Regions from separate parts of the Aureimonas sp. D3 genome, predicted to be linked through region 2. Evidence: predicted binding sites of a transcription regulator. Region 2 holds the regulator's gene; each other region holds the start of a gene.
What was found. Region 2 encodes PhoB, which activates phosphate uptake and scavenging genes when phosphate is short. Its sites were predicted from a motif close to TGTCATNNANCTGTCAT; they were not measured.
Positions count from the first base shown of each region.

Region 1: the regulator PhoB is predicted to act here: its motif matches at 1,585-1,601, upstream of AUL36_RS18100 (acid phosphatase).
Region 3: the regulator PhoB is predicted to act here: its motif matches at 1,465-1,481, upstream of AUL36_RS07525 (glycerophosphodiester phosphodiesterase family protein).
Region 4: the regulator PhoB is predicted to act here: its motif matches at 1,298-1,314, upstream of AUL36_RS01360 (esterase-like activity of phytase family protein).

Region 1 covers NZ_BBWM01000058.1:126,272-129,475, reverse strand. Annotated here, with positions in the region: gene AUL36_RS18110 (hypothetical protein) at 1-9, opposite strand, end outside; gene AUL36_RS18105 (cytochrome-c peroxidase) at 97-1,386, opposite strand; gene AUL36_RS18100 (acid phosphatase) at 1,697-3,204, shown strand, end outside.
Region 2 covers NZ_BBWM01000005.1:61,368-64,571, reverse strand. Annotated here, with positions in the region: gene pstB (phosphate ABC transporter ATP-binding protein PstB) at 1-98, shown strand, start outside; gene phoU (phosphate signaling complex protein PhoU) at 159-878, shown strand; gene phoB (phosphate regulon transcriptional regulator PhoB) at 884-1,615, shown strand; gene AUL36_RS02260 (DUF3297 family protein) at 1,740-1,997, opposite strand; gene AUL36_RS02255 (GcrA family cell cycle regulator) at 2,244-2,954, opposite strand.
Region 3 covers NZ_BBWM01000029.1:34,015-37,218, forward strand. Annotated here, with positions in the region: gene AUL36_RS07520 (inositol monophosphatase family protein) at 1-413, opposite strand, end outside; gene AUL36_RS07525 (glycerophosphodiester phosphodiesterase family protein) at 410-1,297, opposite strand; gene AUL36_RS07530 (extracellular solute-binding protein) at 1,570-2,907, shown strand; gene AUL36_RS07535 (carbohydrate ABC transporter permease) at 2,981-3,204, shown strand, end outside.
Region 4 covers NZ_BBWM01000003.1:18,618-21,821, forward strand. Annotated here, with positions in the region: gene tolQ (protein TolQ) at 1-522, opposite strand, end outside; gene ybgC (tol-pal system-associated acyl-CoA thioesterase) at 793-1,248, opposite strand; gene AUL36_RS01360 (esterase-like activity of phytase family protein) at 1,389-3,204, shown strand, end outside.

The DNA of each region.
Region 1 (3,204 bases), on a different contig from region 2:
GGAGGACATGCGATCGCTCCTTCTCGTTGTTCGAAAAGGTTAATCCCGTTCTCCCCCCATGGGTTCCGCGCCTTTCGCCGGGCAAGGAATTGGGCGTCAGGGCCGGGGCGCATCCGTCTTGGGCGCGAGGTCCGCGTCCGTCAGCGTCTTCAGGAAGGCCACGACATCGTCGATCTCGCTCTCGCTCAAGGCCGGCGCGCCGCCCGGCTTGCGGCCGAAGGGCGGCTCCTGGTTCACATTGGCGCGCGCGGCCTCGGGCAGGTCGTCATAGGTTCGGGCGGTGCCGTCGGCCTTGTGCCCGTACCAGCGGCCGGGGTCGGTGTCGCGCGTGGCATAGAAGGCCACCGCATCGCGCAGCGAATGGAACACGCCATTGTGGAAGAAGCTCGTGCGCAGGGCGACATTGCGCAAGGAGGGCGTGCGGAACAGGCCGCAATAATCGGTGTGATCCTTGAGATCGGTGCGATAGGGGCCGCACAGGCCGAGGTCGAAATAGTGGGGATCGCGATTGGCCGGGATCGCTTCGTTGCGCGGCGGCGCGATGGCGAGAAAACCGAAGTCGGAGAATTGCGGCGGCTCGCCGTCATTGGCGCGTTCGCTCACATGGCAGCTCGAACAGTTGCCCTTGTCCTCCGCCTGGAACAGGGCGAGCCCGCGTTTTTCCTGGTCCGTGAGATCGCCCTTGCCGGCGAGATAGGCGTCGTAGCGGCTGGAATAGGGATAGAACTCGGCCGGGTTCTGCTCGAAGGCGGCGAGCGCCTTGCCGGCCGCGTGCAGCGCATCCTCGGGCCGCTCGAAAATATCGCCCCCGAACAGGCGCTTCAGCTCGGGCGCATAGGGCGCTGCGGCGAGCGAGCGGGTGAGGCTCGCCGCATCCGCATTGGCCATTTCGAAGGGTGAGAGAAGCGGGATCGCCGATTGCGCCGCGCCGCCGTCCACGCGCCCGTCCCAAGTGAGGCCGCCGGTCGGGCCATTGTCCACGCTCTCGTCGGCCTCGTCGTCGGATTCGAAATAATGCTGGGTAAAGGGGGGAACGGCCTGCAGATAGCGCAGCGACGGCACGGCCCGGACACCCGGTCGGTCCAGCGCCGGCCCGCCCATCATCACGGGGTCGGCCGAGGCCGGGCCGAAAGCATGGGCCGGGTCGTGGCAGGTCGAGCAGGCTTGGCGGCCGGACGCCGAGAGGGACGGGTCGAAGAACATCTCTTGCCCGAGCGCCCGGAGTGCATCGGCCCGCGCAAAGGCCTGCACACGGCTCATCGGCGCGGCATCGGGACGCGGCGGCCCGCCGGCCTGAACCAGCGCGGGCAGGAAGGGCGCGCCAAAGGCGGTGAGCGTCAGGCCCAGCAGGGCAGCAAGGCGCAGACGAAGGGGCTGCGGGGTCATATCGGCGACTCTTCACATCGACAGGGCGAACCTCGCGCACCCAGCAGCACGCGAAGCGGCGGGCTTGGCCGCGGCGGATCGTCCAGACAACTCGCAGGCAACAGCGATTCGGCGCGCTTGGCGCTCGCTCCTATCGGCGTGGTTCGTGACATCTCGATGAATTCCAGCGTCGATTTAATTTTCACGCAAATGTGAAACTGTCACGAACCTGTCAGAACTCGGGCCTAGAGCGGCGGCGCGAACCCTCCCGCTGGAGGGCCGTGCCGTTCGCCGCCTTCCCTTGCGGCCGGCCTCTTTCGAAGGGCTCTTGATGATGAAGCTTTCCCAGCTTTCTCGCCGTCTTCTGGCGGGCGCATCCGCCGCGCTCGTGCTCGCGCCGAGCATCGCATCCGCCGCGCCGGCGGGGCTCGACAAGATCGACACCGTGGTCGTGATCTATGCCGAGAACCGCAGCTTCGATAATCTCTATGGCGCCTTCCCCGGCGCGGACGGTATCGCGCAGGCCTCCGCCGAATCCAAGCTCCAGCTCGACCGCGACGGCAAGCCACTCAGCGAATTGCCGCCGGTTTGGGAAGGTCTTACGGCCAAGGGCGTGACCCCGGTCATCACGGAAACGCAGACCGAGCACCTGCCGAACGCGCCTTTCGCTTTGGACGATCCCAAAGGCTTCGACCTGTCGCTCGGCGCCGTCACACGCGATCTCTGGCACCGCTTCTATCAGGAGCAGATGCAGATCGACGGCGGCAAGAACGACAAGTTCGCGGCATGGGCCGATTCCGGCGCGCTGGTCATGAGCCATTTCGACGGCTCGAAAATGCCCATGTGGAAGGTCGCGCAGAAATACGTTCTGGCCGACCACTTCTTCCAGGCGGGCTTCGGCGGCTCGTTCTTCAACCATTTCCAGCTCGCCTGCGCCTGCGCGCCGGTTTATCCCGACGCCGACAAGAGCCCGGCCAAGGATCTGATCGCGGCGGTGGATGGCGACGGCAAGACGCTGACGCTCGCGGCCAACTCCCCGGCTTCGGCGCTGGAGGGCATGCCGAAATTCGAGAAGGACGGCAATCTGACGCCGGACTTCTACGCCGTGAATACGATGCAGCCGCCCTATCAGCCGAGCGCCAACGCCCCGGCCGAGGGTGGCGACAAGGCCTATGCGGACCCGGCCAAGCCCACGACCCTGCCGCCGCAGCATGAGGCGACGATCGGCGATCTCCTGTCGCAGAAGGGGATCGGCTGGGCCTGGTATGCCGGCGCCTGGCAGGACACGCTGGACGGCAAGAACGCCCGGCCCGTGCCGAACTTCCAGTTCCACCACCAGCCCTTCAACTATTTCGCGGCCTATGCGCCGGGCACGCCCGCGCGCGCCGAGCATCTGAAGGACGGCGGAATGGCCGGGGCGAAGTTCATCGCCGATATCGACGCGGGCCATCTGCCCGCCGTCTCCTTCTACAAGCCGCAGGGCAATCTGAACGAGCACAATGGCTATACGGACGTGGCGAGCGGCGACGAGCACATCGCCGACGTGATCGCCCATCTCGAAAAGAGCCCGCAATGGGGGCACATGCTCGTCGTCGTCACCTATGACGAGAACGGCGGCTTGTGGGATCATGTCGCCCCGCCCAAGGCCGACCGCTGGGGTCCGGGCAACCGCATCCCCGCCATCATCGTCTCGCCCTTCGCGCGCAAGGGCACGGTGGACCACACGCAGTACGACACGACCTCGATCCTGCGCTTCATCACCGAGCGCTACGACCTGCCGGTTCTTCCCGGTCTCGTGCTGCGCGACAAGGCGCTGGCGGAGAACCACGAGAAGCCTAT
Region 2 (3,204 bases):
ATCTGGGCAAGATCGTCGAGGTCGGACCGACCGAGAAGATGTTCCAGAACCCGGACGACAAGCGCACGCAGGACTACATCACCGGCCGCTTCGGCTAACCTCGCGCCCGGCCGCGCCGCCGCGCGCGGCCGACCCCGCCAGAACAGGGAGTTCGCATCATGGAACACATCGTTTCCTCCTATGATGACGAGTTGAAATTCATTCTGCGCCGCATCTCCGAAATGGGTGGCCAAGCCGAGCGCATGGTGGAACAGGCCGTGTCGGCGCTGATCCGCTCCGACTGGGGCCTCGCGCAGTCCGTCGTCGCCGACGACATCTTGCTCGATACGCTCCAGCGCGAGGTGGACGAGCGCGCCGTGATGACGATCGGCAAGCGCCAGCCCATGGCGCAGGATCTGCGCGAGATCGTCGGCGCGATCCGCATCTCCAGCGATCTGGAGCGGATCGGCGATCTGGGCAAGAACATCGCCAAGCGCGTCATCGCGGTGAACGATCACAAGCAGCCGGTTCAGCTGGTGCGCGGGATCGAGCACATGTCGGAGCTGGCGCTGGAGCAGCTGAAGAACGTTCTCGACGTCTACGCCACGCGCGACGCCGTGCGTGCGCTCGAAATCCGTGCCCACGACGCCGAGATCGACGCGCTCTACACCTCGCTGTTCCGCGAACTCCTGACCTACATGATGGAAGATCCGCGCAACATCACGGCCTGCACGCATCTTCTCTTCTCGGCCAAGAATATCGAGCGGATCGGCGACCACGCGACCAACATCGCCGAGACGGTCTACTACATCAAGACCGGCACGCAGATGGAGGCCGAGCGTCCCAAGAGCGACTCGACGCCCTCGATCGCCGCGCCCATGCCCGGCGCGAACGGGTAAGCGCCATGGGGCCGAGGATAACGGTCGTCGAGGACGAGGACGCTCTGGGCGTTCTTCTGCGCTACAATCTGGAGGCCGAGGGCTACGAGGTCGATGTGATCGCCCGCGGCGACGAGGCGGATCTGCGGCTCAAGGAAGCCGTGCCGGACCTGCTCCTGCTCGACTGGATGCTGCCGGGCCTTTCGGGCGTCGAGCTGTGCCGGCGTCTTCGCACGCGGCCGGAGACCGAGCGCCTGCCGATCATCATGCTGACGGCGCGCGGCGAGGAGTCGGAGCGGGTGCGCGGCCTGTCGGTCGGCGCGGACGATTACGTCGTGAAGCCGTTCTCGACGCCCGAGCTGATGGCCCGCGTGCGCGCCATGCTGCGGCGCGTGAAGCCGGAACGCATTTCCAGCCAACTCGTCGCCGGGGATCTGGATCTCGACCGCGAAACGCACCGCGTTCGCCGGGCCGGGCGGGAGGTCAAGCTCGGACCCACCGAGTTCCGCCTTCTGGAATTCCTGATGCAGTCGCCCGGCCGCGTCTTCTCGCGCGAGCAATTGCTCGACGGCGTCTGGGGGCGGGACATCTATGTCGACGAGCGCACGGTGGATGTGCATGTCGGCCGTTTGCGCAAGGCGATCAATCGCGGGCGCCAGCGCGACCCGATACGCACCGTTCGCGGGGCGGGCTATTCGTTGGACGAGAATTTCACGAGCCCGCGTCCGGCCTCGGCGCAGCGCGCGGAAGCCAGCTGACGGCTTTCCCGCAAGCGGGTTCGAAACGAAAACGGCGCGGCAAGCAGGAGCTTGTCGCGCCGTTGTTGTTTCAGGAGTGAGAAGCGCCCTCGGGCACCGATCCCGCCCGCTCGACCGCTTGGGCTCAGCCCTCGGCTGCGTCGTCCTTGATATAGGGCTCGACCGTGCCTTTCAGCTTCATCAGAAGCGGCTTGCCCTGGCGGTCCTTCGCTTTGCCGGCGGCCACGCGCACCCAGCCTTCGCTGACGCAATATTCCTCGACATTGGTCTTTTCCGCGCCGTTGAAGCGGATGCCGATGCCGCGCGCCAGAAGCGCCTCGTCGTAATGCGGGCTGTCCGGGTCGATCGCGAGGCGGTCGGGCAAGGTCGGTGTATCGGTCATGGCATGGCCTTCTGACGTGGGGACAAGGGATGCGAAACGGCTCTGGGCTGCACGCCCTCGCGCGCCGGGCCATCGCCCTCCGATGTGCATCCGGTGCCCCTCCATAGAGCATGACGGCACGCAGCGGGAGACGGTTTCTCGGTGGCGAGGAGATGGGCGCGGCGCTCGCGAGCGAGGAGCAAAAAGAAACCCGGCCGCTGGCGCTGCCGGGTCTCACATCAGGGTCTGAGAAAGCCCACCGTTGAGTTAGCGAACGCGGCGGCGCTCCGAGACGGGCTGGAAGGCGATGCGCGCGTGGTGCTTGCAGTAGGGCGAGGAGTCCTGCGAGTGGTTGCCGCAAAAGCGGAAATCCGGGCTCAGCGGATCACCGAGCGGCCATTTGCAGGTGCGCTCCGACAGCTGCACCAGCGTCAGATTGCGCGACATCGGCACCACTTCGCCGCCTTCGGAATGGCCGAAGATCTGCGCGTCCTCGAACGCTTCCGTCTCCGGCGACATCTTCAGCGCGGTCGCGCCGATGGAATGCACCATCGGCTGGCGCTGCGGCATGGGTGCGCGCAACGGCGGCGTCGAAGGCAAGGTCGGCGTCAGGATGCGCGGTGCGGCCGGGGCAGGCGCGGCCGCTGGCGCGATGGATGGGGCCGGCGTTGGCCTCTGGGGCACGGGGGCGGCCTCCGGCTCCGGGCCCGGCGCGGGGGCCTGCGCCACGACGACGACGGGCTCGGGCACCGGGGCCGGCGAGGGTGCGGCGACGGCCACCGGAATGGCGGCGGGGGTGATCTCGGCGACGCTCTCGTCCGATCCGCCCTTGGGGCGGTTGTCCAGCTTCAGCCGGTGAACCTTGCCGATGACTGCGTTGCGGGTGACACCGCCCAGTTCCGCCGCGATCTGGCTGGCGCTGCGGCCTTCGCCCCAAAGACGCGTGAGCAGCTCGATGCGCTCCTCGGTCCAACTCATGAACAGACTCCTCGTACTCAAGTCGCTGCGGGCGGGCGGCGCGGTCGCCAACATCCAAGGCACCCATCGATCCCTTGCGGATCGGCGGGGCTTCCCACACGAAATCTGGTGTCCGAGACGTTTCTAGAACGCAAGCGCGAAGGGCGGCAAGAGACCTTGCCGTCGCCCGAATCATTTCATCCGCTTTTCAACAGCTTATGGCGGAAGAATGACGCGCGCGGAAGTCCTTGCAGGCCCCACGTGCCGAAAC
Region 3 (3,204 bases), on a different contig from region 2:
TTGCGCACCACGCCGACATCCCGCGCGCCGGCCATAAGTTCGCCGAGGCAAGGCGCGGCGATGGCACCCGCCACCGGCACGCCCTCCTCCACATAGCCGAGCGAGATGCCCCAGAGCGGCGAGCCGGCCAGAAAGTTCGAGGTGCCGTCGATCGGATCGACGATCCAGTAGCGATCGGCCGTCTCGCCGCCCTCTTCCTCGCCCACGACGGCCTCGCCCGGATAGCGCTCGGCCAGAAGCGCGCGAACGCGCACCTCGATGCCCCGATCGGCCTGCGAGACGAAATCGCGCGGCCCGGCTTTGGTCTCCGTCAGGAGCTGCCTACGATCCGCGAAATGACCCAGCGCCTCGGCGGCGGCGATCTTGACGATCTCGGCGGCCGTGTCGCGGCGCTGAAGCAAAGAAAGGTTCATAGGCGAGCGCTCCGTAGTCCCCGCGCCGCGAGGTAAGCGACGAGGCGCTCGGACTCGTCGGTCTGGATCGCGCCGACGCCGAGGTCGAGAAGCCGCCCCCAAATCGCGTCGGCGTCCTGCCGGGCGGCCGTGTCGTTGAAATCGGTCATATGGGAGACGTCCAGGGTATTGAGCCAAAGCCGCACGCCGAGGGCGCGCGCCGCCTCCATGCCCGCTTCCAGATCCTCCACGCAAGCGGGCATAGCCTCGATCATGAAGGGATTGAGGCGGGCGAAATGCGCGAGGTCTTCGGCAAAGCGACCTTTTTGCGACTTCACCACCGGCATGAAGGGCAAGGGTCCGAAGGCCGAATGGTCGGCGGGCAGGCGCGTCAGATCGGCCGGCGTCAGTTCCGCCTTCACAACGACATCTTCAGCGAAGCCGCCCCGCAGGATTTCTCGCGTCACGGCAGGAAGCTCGGCAGCCGACTTGGTGTCGACATTGACGAGAAGACCGTGGCCTCGCGCTTCTTCCAGCGCTTCCAGAAGCGTGGGCACGCGCTCGTCGGTCAGCGGCGCATCGTCGCCTCCGCCGCTTTCGCGCAGGCGGAGGGCACGAATCGTCGCACTGTCCTGCTCGGCAACCGCGCCCCGGCTTTGGGTGGTGCGATCGAGCGTATCGTCATGAATGACGAGAATCGCGCCGTCTGCGGTTTGACGCGCGTCGATCTCCACCATGCCGACGCCCAGAGCCCCCGCCTCGCGAATGGCGAGAAGCGAATTTTCCGGGGCGCGGACCCAGGAGCCGCGATGGGCGATCACGAGACAATCGGCCGGAGCGAAGTCCAGAACGGGAGAACGAAAAGAAGCGGCGTCGAGGACGGCCGCGGCAGAAACTTGGGTCATGACAAACTCGGGAAAGGGTCCTTGAGCGCAAGAGGCGGCGGCGTCCCTGAGGGCGGACGGGGCTGGCTCGGCTTCGCGCTACCATGGGCATCATGTCACAACGGTGACAAATCGATGATGAATTCCCGACAAAACCCAAACAAGCGGAAGTTGTGCATCCGCGGTATCGTCATACAAACTTCATTTTACTCTCGCCCCGACGCTCATTATTGGACCGCCGCGACGAACGGCAAGATTTCGTCCCCCTTTTATTTCGATCGATAGGGCTCACAATGCTCACGAAAATCTTCGGCGCCGCCAGCGCGCTGGCGCTCTTGGCTGGTTTGACGGGCGCAGCTCAGGCCGAGCCCGTGAAGTTCGAATTCTGGCACGGTCTGTCGGGCGACCTCGGCGACCGCGTGCAGGAAGCCTGCACCAAGTTCAACGCCTCGCAGAAGGACTACGAGATTTCCTGCGTCAGCCAGGGCGGCTACGAGACCAATCTCCAGAACACGATTGCGGCCTACCGCGCCAAGAAGCAGCCCGCGATCACCCAGGTCTATGACGCCGGCACGCTCGACCTCATGCTATCCAGAGCGTTCGTCCCGGCCAAGCAGCTGATGGCCGACAACGGCTACAAGATCGACTGGGATAACTACTTCCCCGGTATCGGGCAGTATTACGCCACGGCGAAGGGCGAGCTCGAGTCTTTCCCGTTCAACTCCTCGACCGCCGTCCTCTATTATAACGGCGACGCCTTCAAGAAGGCCGGCATCACGGAAGCGCCGAAGACCTGGGAGCAGGTTTCGGCTGACGCCAAGAAGCTGAAGGACGCGGGCTACGAATGCCCGATGGCCATCAATTTCGACCCTTGGTTCTCGCTGGACCAGTTCTCGGCCATTCACAACCAGCCCGTCGCCACCAAGGCCAATGGCTATCAGGGTCTCGACGCCGAAGTCGTCTTCAACAAGACGAAGGTGGTCGACGAAATCAAGTTCTGGAAGAAGCAGGTCGACGACAAGCTCTTCGTCGTGAAGACCAAGCAGCTCGGCATGGACGCTTTCCCGTCCTTCACCTCGCAGACCTGCCAGATGGCGATGAGCTCGATCGCCGACCATGGCACGGCGGGCAAGACGCTGCCGCAGGGCGTCGAGTGGCATGTCACGATGCTGCCGGCCTTCGAGGGCACCCAGCGCCAGAAGACGCTGGTCGGCGGCGCCTCCCTCTGGGTCATGAAGGATCGCCCCGCAGCCGAGTACAAGGGCGCGGCCGCCTTCCTGAACTTCCTCGCCCAGCCCGACATGGTTGAGTGGTGGTCCACCGTGACCGGCTACATCCCGGTGACCAAGACCGGCTTCGAGGCGATGAAGGCCAGCGGCTTCTACGACAAGCCGCAGTTCAAGGGCCGCGAAATCGCGATCGAAAGCCTGACGCTGACCCCGCCCTCCGAAAACACGCGCGGCATCCGCCTCGGCAACTACACGCAGATCCGCAAGGAATTCTCGACCGCGCTCGAGGCGATCTTCATGCAGAACGCCGACATCCAGAAGAGCCTGGACGAGGCCGCCGACCGCTCGAACACGCTGCTGCGTCGCTTCGAGAAGACCTATGCCGGCCAGACGCTGAACTAAGCCGAACCGCACTTTCCCGCGCCGCCGAAGCCCTCCCCGGCCTCGGCGGCGTTCCTCATCGTGGATATCCGTCATGAAGCGTGTCGTCTTCAAAAGCCGCTGGGTTCCGGTTCTTGCCGCCCTTCCCCAGTTGTTTCTGATCTTCCTGTTCTTCTACTGGCCCGCCGTTTCGGTGCTGAACTGGGCCTTCACGCTGGAGCCGGCCTTCGGCGGCGCAGGCGCGCGTCTTTTCGTCGGCTGGGAGAATTTCCAGGCCGTCTTTTCCGACAGCCAATATTGGAATTCGGTGCGCGTCAG
Region 4 (3,204 bases), on a different contig from region 2:
GAGGCTCGTCTGCTCCGACGCGGCGATGCCCTGGAAGGCGGTCATGATGCCGACCACCGTGCCGAACAGGCCGATGAAGGGCGCGGCCGAGCCGACGGTCGCCAGAAAACCGAGGCGCGATTCCAGCTCGTCCATCTCGCGGGCCATGGTCACGTCCATGGCCTTCTCGATGCGGGTCTGGAGGCCGATGGGCGAGCGGGCGCCCTTCTCGAAGCTCTTCTTCCATTCGCGCATGGCGGCGACGAACAGCGCGCCCATGCCGGACGTCTTGCGGTCGGACAGGGTGTGATACAGTTCTTCGAGCGACTGCCCGCTCCAGAAGGTGGATTCGAACGTGTTGAGCTGGCGGCGGAAGCGGCCGAACCGCGCCCATTTGTCGAAGATGATGGCCCAGGACCAGACGGACGCCGACAAGAGACCCAGCATCACGAACTTCACGACGAAGCCGGCCTGCCAGAAAAGTCCCATCAGAGACATGTCGCTGCCATGGGCGGCGAGCGCAGTCTGTGCGACGTCGTTCATTCCTCTGTCCCTCGAATTCGTGGGGCCGGCGATCGTCCGCGCAGCGGCGCCCTTTCGCACCCGCACGGTGCCGGCCTGACGGGCAGCGGCCCCGACGCGCCATTCCCCTAGGGCTCTTTCGCCGGGGATTCCGGTAAAAGAATGGCGCGACAAGGGCTTCGCCGCGATCCCATGAAGCACCGTTAGGGTTAACAATTCGTTTCGCCGGAGTGAGGAATAGCAGATTTCCCCTCGCGCTTCCGAATGTTCTACCGCAGTGCGGCGTGGATATCAGGCCTCGCCCGTGCTTGGCGCCGGCGTCAGGCGCTCGGCCACCGCCGGCGGCATCCGGCGCGGCTTACCGTCGGGCGAGATCACGGCGACCTTCACCCGCGCCTCGATCAGAAGCTCCTCGCCTTTCAGGATACGCTGGTCGAGAACCACCCGCGCGCCGCCCAGAAGCGCCGTGCGGGTCTCGACGGTCAACACATCGTCGATCCGCGCCGGACGCAGGAACTCGATTTCCATGCGCCGGACGGCAAAGGCCATGGGCTCGCCGAAAGCCCCGTCCATCAGCTCGCGATGGCCGATGCCGTGCAGGCGAAGATAGTCCGTGCGCCCACGCTCCAGAAAATGCAGGTAGCGGGCGTGGTACACGACGCCGGAAAAATCCGTGTCCTCGAAATAGACCCGCACGTCGAGGCGGTGGCCGAATTCGGTGAGCCGGCCTGCAAGTTGTTCGTTCATGCCGGCCTCATAGCGATCTTGTGATCGGGATGCCAGCGCGGCGGCCATCTGTCATCGCGCCGTCATGGACATGTCACCCCGCCGTCATGCCCGGATGCTTGACCGCGAGGGACGTCAGACCATCGGAACCGGAGTGTCCCATGCCGACCCGTCTTGCCATCTCGCTGGCGCTTCTCGCCTCGACGGCGCTGCCCGCTCTCGCGGAGCCCGTCTTCAACCGCGTCGCCGCCTTTCCGGTCGCCGCCAACCTGCCGGAGGAAACGGCGGGCGAGGTCCCGACATCGGCCGAGATCGTCACCGCCTCCGAAGACGGCATGACCCTCGTCTATTCCGACAGTCCGCATGGCGGCATCGGCTTCATCGACATCACGGACGCCCATGTGCCAAAACCCGCCGGCTATCTCAAGCTCGACGGCGAGCCGACCTCGGTGGCGGTCGCGCGCGGCAACGTTCTGGTGGCGCTCAACACCTCGGAGAACAAGGCCAATCCGAGCGGGCGTCTCGTCGCGGTCGATCTCGCCGGCCATGCGATCGGCGCGGCTTGCGATCTCGGCGGCCAGCCCGACAGCGTCGCCGTGTCGCCCGACCGCAGCTTCGCGGCCGTCGCGATCGAGAACGAGCGGGACGAGAAGGTCAATGACGGCGCCCTGCCCCAGATGCCCGCCGGATATCTCGCGCTGGTGCCGCTGAAGGACGGCACGCCGGACTGCGCCAACCTGCGGCGCGTCGACATGACGGGCCTGGCGGCCATCGCTCCCGAAGACCCCGAGCCCGAATTTGTCGACATCAACGACCAGAACGAAGTCGTCGTCTCACTTCAGGAAAACAACCACATCGTCATCGTGGACGGGGCGAGCGGCAAGATCAAAGGCCATTTCCCGGCCGGCAGCGTCGCGCTGGAAGGCGTCGATGCCGAGAAGGACGGCAAGCTCGACTTCACGGGCAAGATCGAGGCGCGCCCGCGCGAGCCGGACGCCGTGAAATGGCTGAAGGACGGGCGCATCGCCGCCGCCGACGAGGGCGACTGGAAGGGCGGCACGCGCGGCTTCACCATCTTCAATCATGACGGCAGCGTGTCCTACGAGTCGGGCGCGACGCTGGAGCGCGAGGTCGCGCGCATGGGCCACTTCCCCGAAAAGCGCGCCGACAAGAAGGGCATCGAACCCGAGGGCCTCGCCAAGGGCACGTTCGGCGGGCAGGACTATCTCTTCGTTCTGGCCGAGCGCGGTTCGGTGGTCGCCGTCTATCGCGACACCGGCGCCGCGCCGGAACTGATGCAGATCCTGCCGTCCGGCATCTCGCCCGAAGGCGCGGTGACGATCCCCGCCCGCAACCTTCTCGTCACCGCCAACGAGGCCGATCTCGGCAAGGACGGCGGCGCGCGCTCGCATGTCATGATCTACGAGCGGGCGGAGGGCGAGAAGGCCTATCCGACCATCGTCTCGATCGACGACAAGGCCGGCAACCCGATCGGCTTCGGCGCGCTTTCGGCGCTCGCCGCCATCGAGGGCAGGCCGAACCAGTTCTGGTCGGTCAGCGATAGCGTCTATGGCAAGATGCCGCGCATCTACATGATCGACGCCGCGACCAAGCCCGCGCGCATCGTCTCTGCCCTGAACGTGACGCGGGACGGCAAGCCCGCCGCCAAGCTCGACCTGGAAAGCCTGACGCCGGACGGCCAGGGCGGCTTCTGGCTCGGCAGCGAAGGCAACCCGGAAAAGGAGGTGCCGCATCTGCTGCTCCACGTGGACGGCAAGGGCGCCATCCTCGAAGAGATCGCCTTCCCGGAAAAGCTTCTGGAGTCGCAGACGCGCTTCGGCGCGGAGGGCGTGGCGCTCGCCAATGGCAAGGTTTGGCTCGCCATCCAGCGCCCCTGGAAGGACGATCCCAAGAACGAGACCAAGCTTCTTGCCTATGACCCGGCGACCAAGGAGTGGGGCGCGGTGCTCTATCCCC